DNA from 3 places in the Mesorhizobium sp. DxT genome. Region 2 is predicted to be linked to each of the others. Evidence: predicted binding sites of a transcription regulator. Region 2 holds the regulator's gene; each other region holds the start of a gene.
The links. The regulator LexA, encoded in region 2, represses DNA repair genes until DNA is damaged. The targets are predictions, from matches to a motif close to TGTTCNNNNTGTGTTCNG.

Region 1 (6,435 bases), on a different contig from region 2:
GACCTGCACATTCAGACGCATCTCTCGGAGAACCATGCCGAGATCGCCTTCACGCAGGAACTCTATCCGGCGGCGAAGGACTACACCGACATCTATGCGCAATACGGGCTGCTGGGGCCGAAAACGCTTCTCGGCCACTGCATCCATCTTTCCGAGCGTGAGGCCGACCTGCTGTCCGATGCCGGTTCGGTGGCCGTGTTCTGTCCGACCTCGAACCTCTTCCTGGGCTCGGGCCTGTTCGACTGGCAGCGCTATTCGAAGCGGGCCAAACCCTTGCGGATCGCGGCGGCCACGGATGTCGGCGGCGGCACGAACTACTCCATGCTGCGCACCATGGACGAAGGCTACAAGGTCATCGCGCTGCAGGGCGAGAAGATGAACCCGCTCGCCGCCTTCTGGCAGATCACGCTCGGCAACGCGAAGGCGCTGTCGATCGAGGACCGGGTGGGCACACTGGATCCCGGTACGGACGCCGACATCGTCGTGCTTGACCCACGGGCAACGCCCGGCATGGCCCTGCGCATGGAAACGGTGGAAACGCTGGCAGAAGAACTGTTCCTGCTGCAGACATTGGGCGACGATCGCGCGATACGCGAGGTGTATGTCGCTGGGCGGGCCGCAAAAAGCGCCATCGCCGGCAGATAGAACGGGAATCCGAAATGGCGGAAGAGTTCGATACCCGCGCCCTTTTTGGCGGGCTTTTCACAGCAGCCGTTGCGGCTGCCGACCCCGAACGCGTCATTCGCGACTTTCTTCCTCAAAAGCCCAAGGGGCGCACTCTCGTGGTCGGTGCGGGAAAGGCTTCGGCGCAGATGGCCGCGGCGTTCGAGAAGGCCTGGGATGCGCCGCTGGAAGGGCTGGTTGTGACACGATACGGCTATGCGGCGCCGTGCGAGCGGATCGAGGTGATCGAGGCAGCGCATCCGGTGCCCGACGAGGCCGGGCTGGTCGCTTCGCGGCGACTGCTTGAGTCAGTCGAGGGACTGACTTCCGACGATCTGGTCGTCGCATTGATCTCGGGCGGCGGCTCGGCGCTGCTGCCTTCGCCGCCGAATGGCATGAGCCTTGCCGATGAAATCGCGGTCAACGAGCTGCTGCTCGCGTCCGGCGCGCCGATCTCGGCAATGAACACGCTGCGCAAGCACCTGTCGACCATCAAGGGCGGGCGGCTGGCACTCGCGGCACATCCGGCGAGGGTCGTGTCGCTTGTCGTTTCGGACATTCCCGGTGACAATCCGGCCTTTGTCGCCTCCGGCCCGACGGTGCCGGACCGCGCCGCCCGCGAGGAAGCACTTGCGGTAGTGCGCGACTATGGCCTCAAGCTTCCCGACGCGGCGCTGCGGCATCTGCAATCTGAGGCGGCCGAAGCGCCGTCGCCCGACGATCCGGCATTTGCCGGCAATGAGGTGCATGTGATCGCCTCAGCCGCGCGTTCGCTGGAAGCGGCCGCAGAGGAGGCCAGGCGTTGCGGCATCGAGGCGGTCATCCTTTCCGATGCGATCGAAGGCGAAGCGCGTGAGGTTGCCGGCATGCACGCCGCGATCGCACGCGAGATCGCAGCGCGCGACCGACCATTCCGCAAACCGGTGCTGCTTCTGTCTGGCGGCGAGACCACGGTGACCATCAGAGGCAAGGGCGGCAAGGGCGGGCGCAACTCCGAATTCCTGCTGGCGCTGGCGCTGGCGATCGAAGGTGACGAGGGTGTCCATGCCTTTGCCGCCGATACTGACGGCATCGACGGATCTGAAGACAATGCGGGCGCTTTCGCGGATTTCAGGAGCGCGGCGCGAATCCGCGCTGCGGGAATCGACCCCAAACAAGCTCTAGGTTGCAATGATGCATGGACGGCGTTCGACGCTGTTGGCGATCTGTTCGCGCCTGGGCCGACCGGCACCAACGTCAACGACCTACGGGCGATCCTGGTCGTCTGAGGGCGGCTTTCGCCCGCCAAGGGGGATCAACCCGCCAATTGCTTCACCTGCCGCATGTCCGCCAGAAATCTCTCGCGCTCGGCCTGCGCTTCCGCTGCCTCGGGGATGCGCAGGATGAAGGACGGGTGAATGGTCAGAAAAATGCGAAGGCCATCATCTCGCGTGACGATCGTGCCACGCATTTTCGTGACGGGAACGGCCTTGCCCAGAAGCGATTGAGCCGCGGTCGCGCCCATGGCGACGGCGAGGTCGGGCTTGATGAATCCCAGTTCGTGATCGAGCCACCAGCGACAGGCCTTCACCTCGCCGGCATTGGGTTTCTGGTGGATCCGGCGCTTGCCGCGCGGCTCGAATTTGAAATGCTTGATGGCGTTGGTGACGTAAAGCTTCTGCCTTTCGATTCCGGCCTCCTCGATCACCTCGTCGAACACTTTGCCGGCCGGGCCCACGAAGGGCTTGCCTGCTATGTCCTCCTGGTCACCGGGCTGTTCGCCGACGAAGACGATGCGGGCGTTCTCCGGCCCCTCGCCGAACACCGTCTGGGTGGCGTCCTGCCAGAGCGGACACCGGCGGCACCCTTCGGCTTGGTGACGCAGCTCGCCGAGCGATTTTGCATCGTCTGGCGGCGCTTCGGGCGACGCGCTCCAAAGGCGCTCCTGAATCTTTGCATGATGCGGAGCCGGCATGGTCGGCATCCTTTCCAGCATGTCGCGGGCGGCACTTTCGGCGCCCTTGATCAAATCCGGAATGAGCGAGGCCTCCGGAAGGTTCCGCCAGTATTTCTTGGGCATCTCGGCCTGCATCGCCTTCACCTTCAGTCGGGCAGGATTGAAGATGTTGGCGAAGTAGGTTTTCCAGAGCGCGTCGGATGCGTCTTCCTCCGGCGCATCCGCTTTCGTGGCGCCTGCGCCGAAAGAAAGCCGCTCACCGTCCCATTCTACCGAGCTGTGCGGCGTGAGGATCGTCCAATGCATTCCGGCAAAACGCCGGACGAAGAACGCTGCGTTGCGCTCGACGATGTAATGGTCGGGCTCGAACCACGCGACGAACCGTTCGTCATCGCCGTCGCTCACGCGGACGAAGCGCACGAAAGCGCGCATCTTGTGGATGTCGCGGCGTACCGATTTTTCCAGATCGCGCAGCGCCATGACGTCGGGCTCGGATGCGATCTTCATCAGATGCGGGGTCGTTCGCATTGCCAAGAGCAGGCGATAGAGCAGCGCGAAGCGGCGCGGGTCGGAATGGCAGATGACGGCCTGCGCCTTCTCGATGAATGCGCGAGGCACATTCATGGTCGCGCCTTCCGGCGTGGCGGGCAGGGGCGTTGGGTTGGCGAAAAGGTCCTGGTCCTCGCCGGTTCGCCAGCCGATGTCGTCGGCCTTCACATCGTTCAACGCCAGTGCGCGGGCGGCATCGCGCCAGCCGTTGAAATCGGTTTCGCCTGACAGAGTGACCGTGAAGCGCATGGTCAGAACAGGCTGAGCTGTCGTGCGGGCGGTGTCAGCCGGGCACGCAGGTTTTCCTCGTCGGGCAGCGAGCGCGGCGACCAGCCGTCGGCGACGATGAAGGGGCGCACCTTGGCGATGGATGCGCACAGGCGTCCCAGGTCTTCGATGCGAAGCCGTTGATGGCGGCGCACGGCGAGCATCCTGTCCACCACCTTCGCGCCCAGGCCTGGTACGCGCAGCAGCAGTTCACGCGGCGCCCGGTTCACGTCGAGTGGGAACATTTGCCGGTTGGCCAGGGCCCATGCCAGCTTGGGATCGACTTCGAGGTCGAGCATGCCATCGGCTCGACCGGCGGTTATCTCCTGACGCTCGAAGCCATAGAACCGCATCAACCAATCGGCCTGATAAAGCCGGTGCTCGCGCATCAGCGGCGGCTTCACCAGCGGCAGGACGGCCGACGAATCCGGTATCGGGCTGAACGCCGAATAGTAGACGCGGCGAAGCCGGTAGCCCGCATAGAGCCGCGCCGAGGTGGAGAGGATGTCGGCATCGGTCGTGGCATCCGCACCGACGATCATTTGCGTGGACTGACCGCCGGGCACGAAGCGGGCGCGCTTCTTCGTGCGCATCGTCGGCTCTGACCGCTCGTCGATCCTCGAGCGCAGACGCGCCATCGAAACGCGGATTGTCTCCGGCTTCTTCTGCGGCGCGAGCTGCTGGACACCGGCGTCGGTCGGCAGTTCTACGTTGATGGACAGCCGGTCGGCATAAACGCCTGCCTGCTCGACCAGCTCATCGCTCGCCTCGGGAATGGTCTTGAGATGGATGTATCCCTGGTAAGCGTGATCGATGCGCAGGCGGCGTGCGATCTCCACCATTTCGGCCATCGTCTCGTCGGGTGAACGGATCACGCCGGAGGACAGGAAAAGCCCTTCGATATAGTTGCGCTTGTAGAAATCCAGCGTGAGATTGACGACCTCGTCGACCGTGAACCGTGCCCGCTTCACATTCGACGACGAGCGATTCACGCAATAGGCGCAGTCATAGATGCAGAAATTCGTCAGAAGTATCTTCAGCAGCGAGATGCAGCGCCCGTCCGGCGCGTAGGAATGGCAGATGCCGCTGCCTTCCGTCGAGCCGATGCCCTTCGTCTTGAGCGAATTGCGGCCCGCCGCACCGGAAGAGGCGCAGGACGCATCGTACTTGGCTGCATCGGCGAGAATGGCGAGTTTTTCGCGTGTCGAGAGCTTGGGCATATGTTCATGATATGTTCCGGCACGGCTCGCGTCTATTCACTTTGACGTAGTTGCGCAATCGCCAGCGCGTTTCACCGGCCAAATCGCCTGCTCGGTGGAATAATCAGCCCGCCACGTCGATGACGCCGCAGTCACCCGTTTCGGTGCCGAAGGCGATCCGACGTCCTTCGGCATCCCACGCCATGGATGTCACCGCGCCATTGCCAGCGCGGCGCAGCAGCACTTCCTTCTGGTCGGCGACGCGGCCGGCAAGCACCATGCCGTCGGCATAGCCGATTGCCACGATCTCGTCGGTCGGGTGGAACGACACTGCCGTGACCATGGCGTCGCCGCGCGTGCCCAATTCCACCGGCGCCTTGCCGATAGGGCCGTCCTTCGTGAGGAACGGCCACACCACGGCTGCGGGCGCGCCCGAACTCGCCAGCCAGCGGCCCTTGGCGCTCCACGACAGCGACTTCACCTTGGAAGGGTAGCCTGCCATGCGCATGTGCTTGCCGTCGGCCAGCTTCCAGCCATGGAGCGCGTTCTCCTGCATGGTGGTGACGAGGAAATTGCCGTCGGGCGAGAAGGTGACGCCGGTATGGGCGCCGGCCCATTCGAGCTCCGTCGGCTTGCCGTCTGCCGCCGGAAAGTGCAGCGTGGCACCATTGTAGCGGGCGACCGCGATGCGCATGCCCTTCGGGGCGAAGGCCAGCCCTTCGACGCTGCGCGGATGGACCAGTTCCTTGAGCTTGCCGTCAGGCAATTTCACCCCTGCCGTCTTGCCGCTGGCAAAGGCAACGGCACCGCGTGGGCCGGTCGCAACGCTCGTCATCCACTTGCGACCGATCTCGGCGACCTGCTCGATCGAGCCGTCGGCGCCGATGTCGAGGACCTTGCCGTCCTCGCCGCCGGTTACAAGCCGCTTGCCATCGGCGTCGGGTGCCGCGGCCAGCAAACCGTCATGCGCTTCCACCCATTTGTGGCCGTTGTCGAGCCGGTGGACAACACCGTCTGCGAGCGCGAAATGGGGAATGCCGGCGAGCCAGCAGGCGGCGACGCAATGGCCGTCGAGGTCGAGAGGAGCGACTGTGGGCATCAGGCCTGGCACGCCTCGAAGGTGCGCTTGAGGCGTTCGCCGTCGAGTTCGCGGCCGATGAAAACCAGCCGGCTCTCATGCCGTTCGTCATCCTTCCAGGCGCGCTGATGGTCGCCTTCGAGGATCATGTGAACGCCCTGCACCACATAACGGTCCGGGTCGTCCTTGAGCGCGATGATGCCCTTGAGCCGCAGGATGTTCGGTCCGTCCATCTGGGTGGTCTTCTCCAGCCACGGGAAGAACTTCTTCGGGTCCATTTCGCCGCCGCGCAGCGAGATCGAGGTCACGCCGACATCGTGGATCGGCGAAACGCCGTGATGGTGATGATGGCCGTGATCGTGATCGCAATCAGGCCCGCATTCGTGATCGTGGTCATGATCGTGCGCGTCCAGGAAATGCGGGTCGTTGTCGAGTGCCCGCGACAGATCGAACGCGCCGCGGTCGAGCACTTCGTTCAGCGCAACGCCCGAGCGCTCGGTCTTGTGGATCTTCGCCGACGGGTTGATGGCGCGCACGGCGGCTTCGACGTCGCGCAACTCGTCCTCGGTGACGAGGTCGGTCTTGTTGAGCACCACGACATCGGCGAACGCGATCTGGTCTTCCGCCTCTTTTGAATCCTTCAGGCGCAGCGGCAAGTGCTTGGCGTCCACAAGCGCGACGACGGCGTCGAGCTTGGTCTTGGACCGCACGTCGTCGTCCATGAAGAAGGTCTGCGCGACCGG
Region 2 (6,435 bases):
CCAGTTCGACGAGCGTCTTCGCGCGCTCCTTCAAGCCGGGCAGGGCGGCAAACAGCATCGCCCGCTGCGCGGCGTCCGGCTCGCGCGGAATGGCGCCGGGCTCCTCGATATAGGGCAATGTCGCGATGAACTGCTCCAGAAGATCGGCGTCGTCGCTCTGGCGCATATGCACGCCATTGAGGGCTTCCAGCTTCTGATAATCGAAGCGCGCGGCCCCCTTGTTGACGTCCTCGATCTCGAACCACTCGATCATCTGCGCAGTGGACATGACCTCGTCGTCGCCATGGCTCCAGCCGAGGCGCGCGAGATAGTTGCGCAGCGCTTCCGGAAGATAGCCCATCGCGCGATAAGCCTCGACACCCAGTGCGCCGTGGCGCTTGGAAAGCTTCGCGCCGTCCGGCCCGTGGATCAGCGGGATATGCGCCATCACCGGCACATCCCAGCCCATCGCGTTGTAGATGACCGTCTGGCGCGCCGCGTTGGTCAGGTGATCGTCGCCCCGAATGATATGGGTCACGCCCATGTCGTGATCGTCTACGACGACGGCGTGCATATAGGTCGGGTTCCCGTCGGACCGCAGGATGATGAAATCGTCGAGATCCTTGTTGGGGAACTTGACGTCGCCCTGCACTCGGTCGCGCACGATCGTCTCGCCGTCCGTAGGCGCCTTGATGCGGATGGCGGGCTTCACGCCTGCCGGGGCCTCCGAGGGATCGCGGTCGCGCCAGCGTCCGTCATAGCGCGGCGGACGGCCCTCGGCGCGCGCCTTCTCGCGCATCTCCTCAAGCTCCGCCTGCGTGGCGTAGCACCGATAGGCCTTGCCGTTGCGCACGAGCTCTTCGGCCACCTCGCGATGACGCTGCGCGCGTTCGAACTGGGAGACGGGTTCCCCGTCCCAACCCAGACCGAGCCAAGAGAGGCCGTCGAGGATCGCTGCCGTTGCCGCATCGGTCGACCGCTCGCGGTCGGTATCCTCGATACGCAGCAGCATCTTGCCGCCGGTGTGTTTGGCGAACAGCCAGTTGAAAAGCGCGGTGCGCGCGCCGCCGATATGCAGGTAGCCGGTGGGTGACGGCGCAAAACGGGTGACGACCTTGTCGGACATTTCTTCTTCCCCGGAAACGGATGAGGGCGCGCAGCGGCTGCGCCTGTGGTGTTTTGATGGGGCTCATGTAGCATAGAGGCTTCGGCGTGCAAGCGATTACCGGGTGGGGAACGCCGCATGGACGGGGAGACGGCGACGCGACAGGACGAGCGCCTTCAGTTCGGCGCGCGTGTCGTCGCGCCTGAAAATGCTGCCCCCGAAGTCCATCTTCCGCAAACCCTGCGAGCGCCGTCGCTACCCGTACCGACAAGCAGTCTCACTCCGCTCGCCAGGCTCGGTCCTGTGCTGCGCAGCAGCTTGGACAGCGAGCTTGAGCATGGCACCGCGTTCGTCTTCGTGCCGGTCTTCATCGCGCTGGGCGCGCTTTTCTACTTCTCGGCACCGACCGAGCCAGGACTTGGCGGCCTGCTTCTGACCACTGGTCTGCTCGTGGCCCTGTCACTCGCGCTCGCAAACCGGCCTGGACTACGGATGGCGTCTCTCGCGGTGTTGATCACGCTCACAGGCGTTCTTGCCGCGAAATTCGAGACATGGCGGGCCAGCACGCAGATGCTCGGCTCCGAGATTTCAACGCGCCTGACCGGCCGCGTCGTCCGCATCGAGCAGCAGGCATCGGGCCGCATCCGCCTGACGCTCGATGTCATCGCGACCGAGCGGCCGGCGCTTCGGTATGCGCCGGATCGCGTTCGTGCAACCGCCCGCGAAGTGCCGGAAACATTGCGGCCTGGAGATGCCGTGCAAGGTCTCGTCCGGCTGATGCCTGCTTCCGGGCCAGTCCGCCCGCAGAGCTATGACTTTGCCTTCAACAGCTACTTTGACGGTATCGGCGCGGTCGGCTTTTTCCTCAGAAATCCGGAGCTCGTGGAAACGGCAGACAAACCCGGGTTGATGACTGCCGCCGCCGCATGGGTGGAGGGCTGGCGTACACGCATGGCGCAGGACATCGCGGCCAGCATCGGCGGCCCTGAGGGCGCTATCGCGGCCGCCCTGATTACCGGTATCCGCGCAGGCATACCGGAACAGATGAACGAGGCGCTCCGCGTAGTCGGGCTCTATCACGTCATCTCCATCTCCGGCCTGCATATGGCCTTGGTGGCCGGGACTGTGATGTTCGGCTTGCGCACCGCCTTTGCGCTTGCACCGGGCTTTTCCTCGCGACAGCCGGCGAAGAAATATGCCGCCTTCGGCGCGCTCGCCGCGACGGCGGCCTACCTCGTCATTTCGGGCGCAGGCATTGCAGCGCAGCGCAGCTTCACCATGCTTGCGGTGATGCTGCTTGCCGTCATGGTCGACCGCGCGGCGCTCACGATGCGCAACCTTGCCATATCGGCCGTCATCATCCTGCTGATCGCCCCGCATGAGGTGATGGGGCCGAGCTTCCACATGTCGTTTGCTGCAACCGCCGCGCTCGTGGCGGCCTACGCGGCCTGGGCCTCGTACCGCGAAAGGCGGACGCCGCGCCGACAGGCGTCAAAGTACGGTCCCGTGCGGCTGGCCTTCACAACGGGCATGAAATACGTCTCGGGACTGTCGCTGACGTCAGTCGTTGCCGGTCTCGCGACGGCGCTTTTCACAGCATGGCATTTCCAGCAGGTCTCGCCGCTCGGCCTCGTCGCCAACCTTGCGGCCATGCCATTCGTTTCCGCCATCGTCATGCCGGCAGCGGTTTTCGCATGCCTGTTGATGCCCTTCGGCCTGGAAGGGCCGGCGTTGTACGCGATGGGGATGGGCATATCCGCGATGAATTCGATAGCCCTGTGGCTCGCGGAGCGATCGGCATTCGATGCCACCGGGGCGATCCCGCTTTCGGCGGTGCTTGTACTGACAGCGGCATTGGCGATCATGACCATGGCCGGCAGCGCACTACGCTGGGCAGCACTTCCGATGCTCGTCGCCGGCGCGTTGCTGATCGCGACACGCCAGCTGCCTCACGTCTACGTCTCCGAGGACGCGCGGCTTGTTGCGGTCGATCTCGGTGACGGCAGACTCGCCGTAAACCGCCAACGACCAAGCACCTTCACCTTCCAGAACTGGCAGCGGGCTGCGAATGCGGGCGATGTTGCACGGCCTGTGGAAGGTGACGCCGGGCCGCCTCGGCCACCCCGGCCGATGATCAGGGTGCGTTGCCATTCCAGTGCCGGGAAGGGCTTTGCGTAGCGCGCCATGGCGGCGGCGGCATAGTCGTTCACGCCGACGGCGAACGAACGGCTTCGACTGCGTGTTCTTATGCGAGCCTCATCGTCATCGACGACGCAACGGCGAACAGTCCCTGTCGCGGCAGCAGCGTCACCGTCATCACCAAGCGCGATTTGGCCCGCCGCGGGAGCGCCGAGATCGTTTTCGAGAAAGACATCGCCGGCGAAACACGCGGAACCGAAGCAAGCAGTGGCACAGACGCCGGTGTCAGGAATCGCACTTCCGCGAGACCGGCTTTTTACCCAAACATTCGTTTCGCGATCCGCGAACCCTATCGGCCCTGGCACGCGCACCGGCAGTATTCGCGTGAGGCGAGGGGACTTCCACCCTGGCAGAAATCGCAAGGTGAGTAACAGCCAGCCGGCTGCCGCGATGCCTTTGCAGCGAAAGCACTGATCGGTGCGTCCTTCGAGGCTCGCGGAGCCTGTCCTCGGGCTCGCCGAAGGCAAGACCCGGGGGCTCGCACCCCCAGCATGAGGGAGGGTCTGCATCGCTCGGGAATCCTGCTGCCCGACGGGCTATTCCTTGACGTGCATCGAGCCCAATAGGTTGGATTCGATCAATCCACCCCTCATGCTCATGCTCATCCTCAGTCGAGCATGACCTTGTCTAATGGCCGATCAATAACGCCGGATGAGCCCGACGAGCCTACCTTGTACCTTCACGCGATCAGGGCCGAAGATGCGGGTTTCGTAGGCGGGGTTGGCAGCCTCCAGCGCGATCGAGGCGCCCTTGCGGCGGAACCGCTTGAGGGTTGCTTCCTCATCGTCGACGAGAGCCACCACGATGTCGCCGGGATTGGCGGTCTGGCCGTCGCGGATGATGACGGTGTCGCCGTCGAAGATGCCCGCCTCGATCATCGAGTCACCCTTGACCTCGAGCGCGTAGTGCTCGCCGCCCGAAAGCATTTCCGGCGGAACGCTGATCGAGTGCGTCTTGTGCTGGATCGCCTCGATCGGCACGCCGGCGGCAATCCGGCCCATCACCGGAATGGCAACGGCCGCACCGGCATCATCGTCATTGCTGGCAGACTGGATGCGCGAGGGTTCCGGCGCCCGGCCAAGGCTGCCTTGAATGACGCTGGGCGAGAACTTTTTGGCCGCATTGAGCCCCGGCGCGATCGAGTCTGGCAGCCGCAGCACTTCCAGCGCACGTGCCCTGTTGGGCAGGCGTCGAATGAAGCCGCGCTCCTCGAGCGCAGTAATCAGGCGGTGGATACCGGACTTGGAAGCGAGGTCGAGCGCCTCCTTCATCTCGTCGAAGGAAGGGGGAATGCCAGTTTCTTTCAGCCTTTCATGGATGAAGAGAAGCAGTTCGTGTTGCTTGCGCGTCAGCATTCTGTTGCCCCTTTTGGGAATCAGTCCATAAACAAAACCAGAACAAACACTATCTGTTCCAGTTGTGTTCCGCAACGGCTTAAATTATCGTGAATGCGTAGGAGGCTCCGAGACAGTGGCGCGGGAAAAAATGACTGTAGAGCTCGAGCGGCTGGTTTGAAGCCAGGCTGGGCGCGATCTACATCTGCGCCGCTCCGACAAGGAGCTTGCTGCTGCAATCGAGCGGTTGAAGGACATCCAGTCCAGAACCGACCGGATGGGTCACATTGCGGCGACCGGCCACGATCTTCGTCTCGTTGAACGCGACTAGAAAGCCGCTCGCTCAGCGCAGCATCAGCACGCGGCAGACATCTCCAGCCTCCGAAGCGGCCACGTTCGGTTCGCGGATGATGAGCGCGTTGGCGTGCGCCAGTGTCGTCAGCATCGAGGAATCCTGCACGGCGAACGGCCTTGCAACGAGGCGCCCGTCCTCATGCGTCGCTGCCGCGCGGACATAATCCTGCCGGTGATCATTGGCCTTCATGGCTTCGCCAAGGACGGCTTCCCTCATGTCGGCAACATGTGGGCGGCCGCCAAGGTTCGCGAGCAGCGGTTTCAGGAACAGATGCGCGCAGACAAGGCTTGAAACCGGATTTCCCGGCAAGCCAAGAACGCGGGTTTCTCCCAGCCTGCCGAACATCAGCGGCTTGCCGGGGCGCATGGCGATCTTCCAGAAGTCGAGCGCCATGCCTTCGCCAGTAAGCACCTCGCGGACGAGGTCGTGGTCGCCGACTGAGGCGCCCCCGAGCGTCACGATGACATCAGCACCGGCCGAGAGTGCGTCACGGACGCGCGCGGCAAGCATACCGCGATCGTCAGGTGCGATGCCCAGGTCGAGCACCCGAGCACGTGCGTCGCGCGCCAGCGCCGCGACCCCGTAGCCGTTCGATGCGATGATCTGGTCGGGCCCGGGTTCCGAACCGGGCGGCAGCAGCTCGCTGCCCGTCGCCAGGATCGCCACCAGCGGTGCGCGCACTACAGACAGGAGCGGGTGGTTGCCGGCTGCTGCGAGCGACAGCGCTGCCGCGTCGAGCACCCGGCCTTTGGCCAAAAGGACGTCGCCGGCCCGGAAATCGAGCCCGGCAGCCCTTACGTGACGGCCAGGGGTGACCGCTTCTCTGGCGCGGACGGTTCGCCCGTCTTCGTCCGGCTCGGCATCTTCCTGAAGCAGAACCGCATCCGCGCCTTCGGGGACAGGCGCGCCTGTGAAGATGCGTACGGCCTGGCCGGCGCCGACCGCGCCATCGAAGCGCTTGCCGGCTATCGATTGACCGATAACCTTCAAAGCAGTGGACGGGTCGGTGGTGTCCGCCGCGCGCACGGCATAACCATCCATCGCCGAAGCGGGGAAGGGAGGCTGCGTCCGCCGTGCCTCGACTGCAGCGGCCAGAACACGCCCCGCGGCCTCACCAATCGTGATATCTTCGTGAGGCAGGGCCGTCACATCGTCGAGCAGCCGGCGCAGCGCTTCGTCAACCGGCAGCAGGCCAGCCATGTCAGACGTCCTGCAGCCGGTAATCGCCGGACTTGCCGCCGGACTTTTCCACCACACGGATGTCGGAAATTATCATGGCACGGTCGGCTGCCTTGGCCATGTCGTAGATCGTCAGGCAGGCGACGGAAGCCGCCGTCAGCGCTTCCATTTCAACGCCGGTCTTGCCGGTAACGCGGGCGAGCGCCGTGACGCGCAGACCGGGCAGGTTCTCGTCGGGCTCGATCTCGACCGAAACCTTGGTGAGCAGGAGCGGGTGGCAGAGC
Region 3 (6,435 bases), on a different contig from region 2:
GCTTGCTCGCACCTCAGGATGAGGGAGGTGGGTTGATCAAATTCTCCCACGGTCGGCTCGATGGACGTCAAAGAAGCGCCCCTCAAGCCCGCAACATTGCCGAGCGGTGCACAACCGTCCTCATCCTGAGGTGCGAGCAAGGCGAGCCTCGAAGCACGCATGACGGCAAACAGGCTTTTTAGGCAACTGCTCTTTATGTGCGGAACGGCGCGAAGGACAGCCTGTGCAGCCGTGTTACCGGCCCGTGTTCCAGGATCGCGGTGCGATGGCGGACCGTCGCGTAGCCCATATGGAGCTCGAAACCGTAGCGCACGTCACAGGCTCCGGCGCGCGCCATCATCCGGTCGCGCATGACCTTGGCGACGATCGAGGCGGCCGCGATCGACTGCGAGCGCTGGTCACCCTTGACGACCGCGCGACCGAGACAGGGGAGCCCGGGTGGAACGTCCCGGCCGTCCGCAAGCACCAGCAACGGCTTCACCGTAAGCGTGGCCACTGACCGGCGCATGGCTTCCAGGCTTGCCTTGCGGATATCGCCGCTGTCGATGGAACCCGCGCATACGGCCGAAAACGAGACCGCCTTCGCACGAGTGAGGATTTCGGTGAACACGCCTTCGCGTGCTGCTGCATCCATCCGTTTCGAATCGTCCAGCCCATCCGGAATGTTCTCAGGATCGAGGACGACGGCGGCCGCAACCACCGGGCCTGCGAGAGGCCCCCGGCCGGCCTCGTCGGTGCCGGCCACGGGCCAGCGGCTATCGCGCAGGGCCTCCCTCTCCAGCGAGAAATCCGGTCGCACGGGCAGGTCGAACAGAAGCGGAGAATCGGGCTGTGGTCGTGGCATAGCCTGTCGATGCTTGCACCGGCTGAGGCCCCGGTGCAAGCAGCGAACCATTCCACAGCGAACGTATCCACTTGTCGTCGGGCAAAAGAAAAGCGGAGAACCGGAGCGCGGGCGAGGCACGTTGCGGCGATGCTCGCGGGGCTCCGGTTCTCCAGTCCTTCCCGCCGGATGGGGCGGGGCGGGAAGGCTCCGTCGGGTGCCAGGGGACGGGGCAGGCTGGACGGAATTCGCTTGCGCGGGCGACGCTGGACATCACCGACGCTGCCCATGATTACTAGAGCAGCATCAACTGCTCGCCCGCCTGGGCCGGCGGCTTGAACAGGTCGGTCCGCAGCCGTCTCTTCTCAACATTGAGTTCCAGCCGCTTTGCCGCGATTTCGAAGCGCCGGCCGATCTGCCATGCATAGGGGCCGGCCCCCTTCATGCGCTTGCCCCACTCGGCGTCGTAATCCTTGCCGCCGCGCATCGAGCGTATCAGCGAGATCACGTGGCGATAGCGGTCGGGATAATGCCGCAGCAGCCAGTCCTTGAAGATCGGCGACACCTCCAGCGGCAGACGCAGGATGATGTAACCCGCCTCGCGCGCACCGGCCGCCTGAGCGGAATCAAGGATACGTTCGATCTCCTGATCGTTCAGCGCCGGGATCACAGGGCCGATCATCACCGAGACCGGCACCCCCGCATCTGCCAGCGTGCGCAGAGCCTCCAGCCGCTTCGGTGGCGTGGCCGCACGCGGCTCCATCATCCGTGCCAGCTTGCGGTCGAGCGTGGTGATCGAAAGCGCCACCTTGGCCAACCCCTTCTCGGCCATGCGCCCGAGAATGTCCGCATCGCGCGTCACCAAGGCCGACTTGGTGACAATGCCGACAGGATGGTTATGCGCCTCCAGCACTTCGAGAATTTCGCGCATGATGCGCCACTGTTTCTCGATCGGCTGGTAGGGGTCGGTGTTGGTGCCGATCGCGATCGTTCGGGGCTCATAGCCGGGTTTCGCCAGTTCCCGCTCCAGCAACCGGGCAGCGTCCGGCTTGGCAAACAGCTTCGCCTCGAAGTCCAGCCCCGGCGACAATCCCATGAAAGCGTGGGTCGGCCGCGCGAAGCAATAGACGCAGCCATGCTCGCAGCCGCGATAGGGATTGATCGAACGGTCGAATGAGATGTCCGGCGACGTGTTGCGGGTGATAATATTGCGCGGCTTCTCGACCTGAACTTCGGTCTTGAACGGAGGCAATTCCTCGAGGCTGTTCCACCCGTCGTCGAAGACATGCCGCGTCAGCGGCTCGTAGCGGCCGGAAGGATTGACGCTGGCCGCGCGGCCGCGCCGCCTGTCGAAGCCGACGCGGAGCCCGCTATCGTCCACCAGCGCGTTCGCCGCGGCCGCGCCGCCGCCTGCGAAGGCTGCCATATCCGCTTGTCTGATCGGTTCCATGTCTGGCTCCGTTGGCGAACGACTCGCCTGTTCGTGATGAAACTATTCCTATTTGCGCGAACGGAACAAAGCAAGAACTTTTTCTGTTGCAGTGCAGCACTGGCGTTAGCCTGCGCTTTCGGCTATGCGGGTTGTATGCTGTCCGTACTGATCGAGACGCGGAATCATGAAGATGCGCTGGCGCGCACGCTCGCCTCGCTCGTTGGCGGTGCCGTCGAAGGCGTTGTCCGGGAGGTGATCGTTTGCGACCGAGGCTCGTCCGACCGCACCCACACCGTCGCCGATCATGCAGGTTGCAACTATCTGGCAGGTGCCGACGTGCTTTCGTGCATCAGGCAGGCGCGCAGCGAGTGGATACTGATCCTGGAGCCGGGTGCACGGCTCTTGGAGGGGTGGATCGATGCCGTTCTGAGCCATGCGGAAGGCACCACCGGCGCTGCCCGCTTCACGCGCGCGCGCCAGTACAGGCAGCCCTTCCTCGCCCGCGTCTTCGCCGGTCGTCGACCGCTGGCAGACGGGCTGATGATAACCAAGCGCCAGGCGCTATCGCTGGCTCGAGCTGACGGTTTGGCGATCGCTCGGTCGGTATCGGCACGCAGGCTGGGCGCGGAGATTCTTCCCGCGCCGCCTTCCGCAAAGACAGCCTAACTTTCTCCGCCGCGCTTCAGGTGTTCGTCCAGCCGCGGCATGATCTCCACGAAGTTGCATGGCATGTGGCGGTAGTCGAGCTGCGCCTTAAGAATATGGTCCCAGGCGTCGCGGCACGCTCCCGGCGAGCCGGGCAAAACGAAGACGAAGGTGGCATCCACCACGCCGCCAGTCGCCCGCGACTGGATCGTGGACGTGCCGATCTTGTCGTATGAGATGCGGTGGAACACTTCGGAGAAGCCGTCCATGCGCTTCTCGAAAATCGGCTCCAGCGCTTCCGGCGTCACGTCGCGGCCGGTGAAGCCGGTGCCGCCTGTGGTGATGATCACGTCGACAGCATCGTCCTTCGCCCAGCCACGCACGACGGACCGGATCGCTTCGACGTCGTCCTGCACTATCTCGCGCGCCGCGAGCCGATGGCCGGCGATTTCGATCCGCTCGACCAGTGTTTGCCCGGATTTGTCGTCCTGCAGCGTTCGGGTGTCCGAGACGGTGAGCACGGCGATGCCGACGGGCAGGAAAGGTCTGTTCTCGTCAAGTGGCATCTGCTCGAGCCCTTTCGATCGTTCGCGTCGCCGTGACGTACCATGCAGGGTACCGTGCGGCGATGGCGGATGCGGCGACCTCTGCCTCGGCGGGCGAGTTGAACAGGCCGAAACAGGTTGCCCCGGAGCCTGACATGCGCGCCAGCGCCGCGCCGTTGGCGGTGAGCGCCGACAGCACCTCGCCAATCTCCGGCGCTAGCGCTTGAGCCGGTGTTTCCAAGTCGTTGCGTGTGTCCGCAAGCCACGCAGGCAATGCCTGCGGTCCTGGCAGCACCGGCAGAGGCGGGTTGTCGCGGCTGGCAAGCGCGCGGAATATTGCCGGCGTGGACACCGCGATGCCGGGGTTGGCCAGCACCATATGAAGCGGTGCAAAGCTCTCGACCGGCTCGATCTCTTCTCCGATCCCGCGCGCCATCAATGGTCGCGCGTGAAGGCACATCGGCAGATCCGCGCCAAGCGGCAGCGCCGCCCTCGCCAGCGCCTCGGTGGAAAGATCGAGATCCCACAAGCGGACCAGTGCCCGCAGCGTCGCCGCTGCATCGCTTGAGCCGCCGCCGATGCCGGAGGCGACAGGCAGGTTCTTTTCCAGCGTGATCGCGACCGGCGACAGGCCGTCGTAGATGCGCCGCAGCAGGTCGCGCGCCCTCAGCACGAGGTTGTCGGCCTCGTCGTCGAGCAGACCAGCGAAAGGACCCTGGATGGTAAAACTGTCTTGCTCTGCCGCCGCGACCGACACTGTGTCGCCTACCTCGGTGAACACCACGAGCGTGTCGAGCAGGTGATAGCCATCCGCCCGGCGACCGGTGACATGCAGCGCAAGGTTCACCTTGGCCGGCGCGTGCTCGACGATTTCTGCAGGCATGGACCGGCGTTCAGTCCTTCAGGAGGTGGTATTCGCCGGTCTTGGGGTCTTTCACCAGCGTGCCCTGCGAGCCCGTGCGCTGCTCCGCCTCGGCGCGCCGCGCTTTCGCTGTCAGGCGCTCTGCCTCGCGTATGAAGGAGCGGTAGCCGACATAAGCGACGATGCCGAGCGCCGCGAAGAAGATGAGCTGGGGCATTTTCCGGTCTCCTCCCGGATTGGGATGCTAAGGGTCACGGTGCCAGTACGGACCCAATTCTAGTGCCTTTTCCCGCGTCGTCAAAGGCCGAACCGGCTCCAAAGGGCGCGTTCTTCCGCCGCATCGAAAAGCCCATCTGCTGCCGAAGCCGCGATCCCGTTCGCCTGGGAGCTGAACACGCCGAGCTTGCGCCCGAACAGGCCGCGCGGCATCGATACAAGTTGCAGCCGCGTCTTCTCGCCATATCTCTGCTTGAGAAACGAGCGCATGTCTCCGAGCGCGTCGACAAGGCCCAGCTCCATGCCCTTTTTTCCGGTCCAGAACATGCCGGTGAAAAGGTCGGGGTCGTCGGCAAGCTTGGCCTCGCGCCGCCCCTTGACCAAGTCGATGAAGGTCTCGTGGATTTCGAGCTGAAGGGCCTTCAGCCGCTCCACGTCCTCCTTCTTCTCCGGGCTGAACGGATCGAGGATGGACTTGTTGCGCCCGGCGGTGTGGACGCGGCGTTCCACTCCGATCTTCTTGATCATTTCCTGGAAGCCGAAACCCGCTGACACGACGCCGATGGAGCCGACGATGGAGGAAGGGTCCGCGACGATCTCGTCGCCGGCCACCGCGATCATATAGCCGCCGGATGCCGCAATATCCTCGACGAAGACGATGACGCGCTTGTTCTTTTCCTCCGCGAGGTCTCGAATGCGCCGGAAGATCAGACGTGACTGAACCGGCGAGCCGCCGGGCGAGTTGATGGAGATCGCGACCGCGGGTGCGTCCTTTGTCGCGAAAGCCTTCTCGATCAGCCCCGCTGTCGAGGCCAGCGACAAGGCTGGTCGGAACTGGTTCCCTCCCGCCATGATAGCGCCGTGCAGCCGAATGACGGGAATGGTGATGGCGCCGGAGCGCATGGAGCGGGGAAGAAGGCGGCTGAAAAGTCGTCTCAAAGGGCAGGTCTCCACTGTTCCTTGTGGATGTAGGCATTTGCAGCGCGCAAGCAATATGGGGCGCCACGCCTTTGTGGCTCAATCGCCGAAAAGTGTAGCCCGGCCGTTGTTGATCGCATCCGCATGCTGCGAGAAGCGGCGACCCGTCGGTTCGTGTATCGCCAGGGCCGGCATCAGCGTCAGCCCCGCGCGCGAGCCTCGCAAGGCGCGAACCAGGATCCGTATCGCAGGCTCGTGCGTGCGGGGGTGAATGGGCAAGATCTGCGCCGCGCCGAACCGTCCCTGCATCGCGGCCAGGATTTCCGGTAGCGAACCAGGGCGGGCGATGATCGAGAGTCCCCCACGCGGGCGCACGATTGCCGCCGCTGTGCGCAGCCAGCGCTCGAACAGCCCGTCCTCCATCACATGGGCCGAGCGGCGCAGAGCGTCGGGCGAGGGGCGGTCTGCCGCGGCGTTGAAGGGCGGGTTCATCAACGCGAAATCGAAAGCCCTGTCGGCGAGGCCGGCTGTCATCCGTGCCTTGCCCGTCAACGTTACATCGGCTTCGATTACGGAGGCGCGGTCGCGTAAGCCAGCATTGGCCTCGTGCGCAATCGAGCGCCGCGCGTAGTCGGCCATTTCCTGATCGCGTTCCACAAGGGCCACCGTGGCCTCCGGACAACGCGTGGCAACTGCAAGTCCGGCCGCGCCGGCGCCAGAGCCGAGATCGGCGAGCCGGCCTGCGAAGGAGCACGGCACGCTTGCGGCTAGCATCATGGCGTCCATGCCGGCACGATGGCCGCGCCGCGGCTGTATCAGATGAAACGCCCCCCGGTGGAAGGCATCCAGCGTGGACTCTTCGGCCTTGTCTGCGATCTCCGCGAACGCCGTCATTGCTTGCCCAGTTCGCCCGCGATTCCGGCCTCTTCCAGCAGGTGGCGCGCGGCATCCAGGTCGTCGTCCGAAACCATGACGCGGCGCGGGAGGATCCCCA

Region 1: a site for LexA is predicted at 4,637-4,654, ahead of ACVJNE_RS03800 (putative DNA modification/repair radical SAM protein). Genes of this name have one in related genera too.
Region 3: a site for LexA is predicted at 2,335-2,352, ahead of ACVJNE_RS13525 (PA0069 family radical SAM protein). Genes of this name have one in related genera too.

Annotation. Positions count from the first base shown of each region.
Region 1 covers NZ_JBZFLJ010000001.1:803,334-809,768, reverse strand. The annotation lists gene guaD (guanine deaminase) at 1-645, shown strand, start outside; gene ACVJNE_RS03810 (glycerate kinase type-2 family protein) at 660-1,931, shown strand; gene ACVJNE_RS03805 (UdgX family uracil-DNA binding protein) at 1,958-3,397, opposite strand; gene ACVJNE_RS03800 (putative DNA modification/repair radical SAM protein) at 3,400-4,635, opposite strand; gene ACVJNE_RS03795 (WD40 repeat domain-containing protein) at 4,739-5,713, opposite strand; gene ACVJNE_RS03790 (CobW family GTP-binding protein) at 5,713-6,435, opposite strand, start outside.
Region 2 covers NZ_JBZFLJ010000005.1:52,841-59,275, reverse strand. The annotation lists gene gltX (glutamate--tRNA ligase) at 1-1,105, opposite strand, end outside; gene ACVJNE_RS11065 (ComEC/Rec2 family competence protein) at 1,223-3,262, shown strand; gene lexA (transcriptional repressor LexA) at 3,922-4,638, opposite strand; gene ACVJNE_RS11055 (molybdopterin molybdotransferase MoeA) at 4,961-6,172, opposite strand; gene moaC (cyclic pyranopterin monophosphate synthase MoaC) at 6,174-6,435, opposite strand, start outside.
Region 3 covers NZ_JBZFLJ010000006.1:204,924-211,358, reverse strand. The annotation lists gene rnhB (ribonuclease HII) at 194-844, opposite strand; gene ACVJNE_RS13525 (PA0069 family radical SAM protein) at 1,119-2,273, opposite strand; gene ACVJNE_RS13520 (glycosyltransferase) at 2,409-2,921, shown strand; gene moaB (molybdenum cofactor biosynthesis protein B) at 2,918-3,466, opposite strand; gene ACVJNE_RS13510 (4-(cytidine 5'-diphospho)-2-C-methyl-D-erythritol kinase) at 3,456-4,328, opposite strand; gene ACVJNE_RS13505 (hypothetical protein) at 4,339-4,524, opposite strand; gene ACVJNE_RS13500 (S49 family peptidase) at 4,605-5,462, opposite strand; gene ACVJNE_RS13495 (tRNA1(Val) (adenine(37)-N6)-methyltransferase) at 5,541-6,335, opposite strand; gene ACVJNE_RS13490 (putative signal transducing protein) at 6,332-6,435, opposite strand, start outside.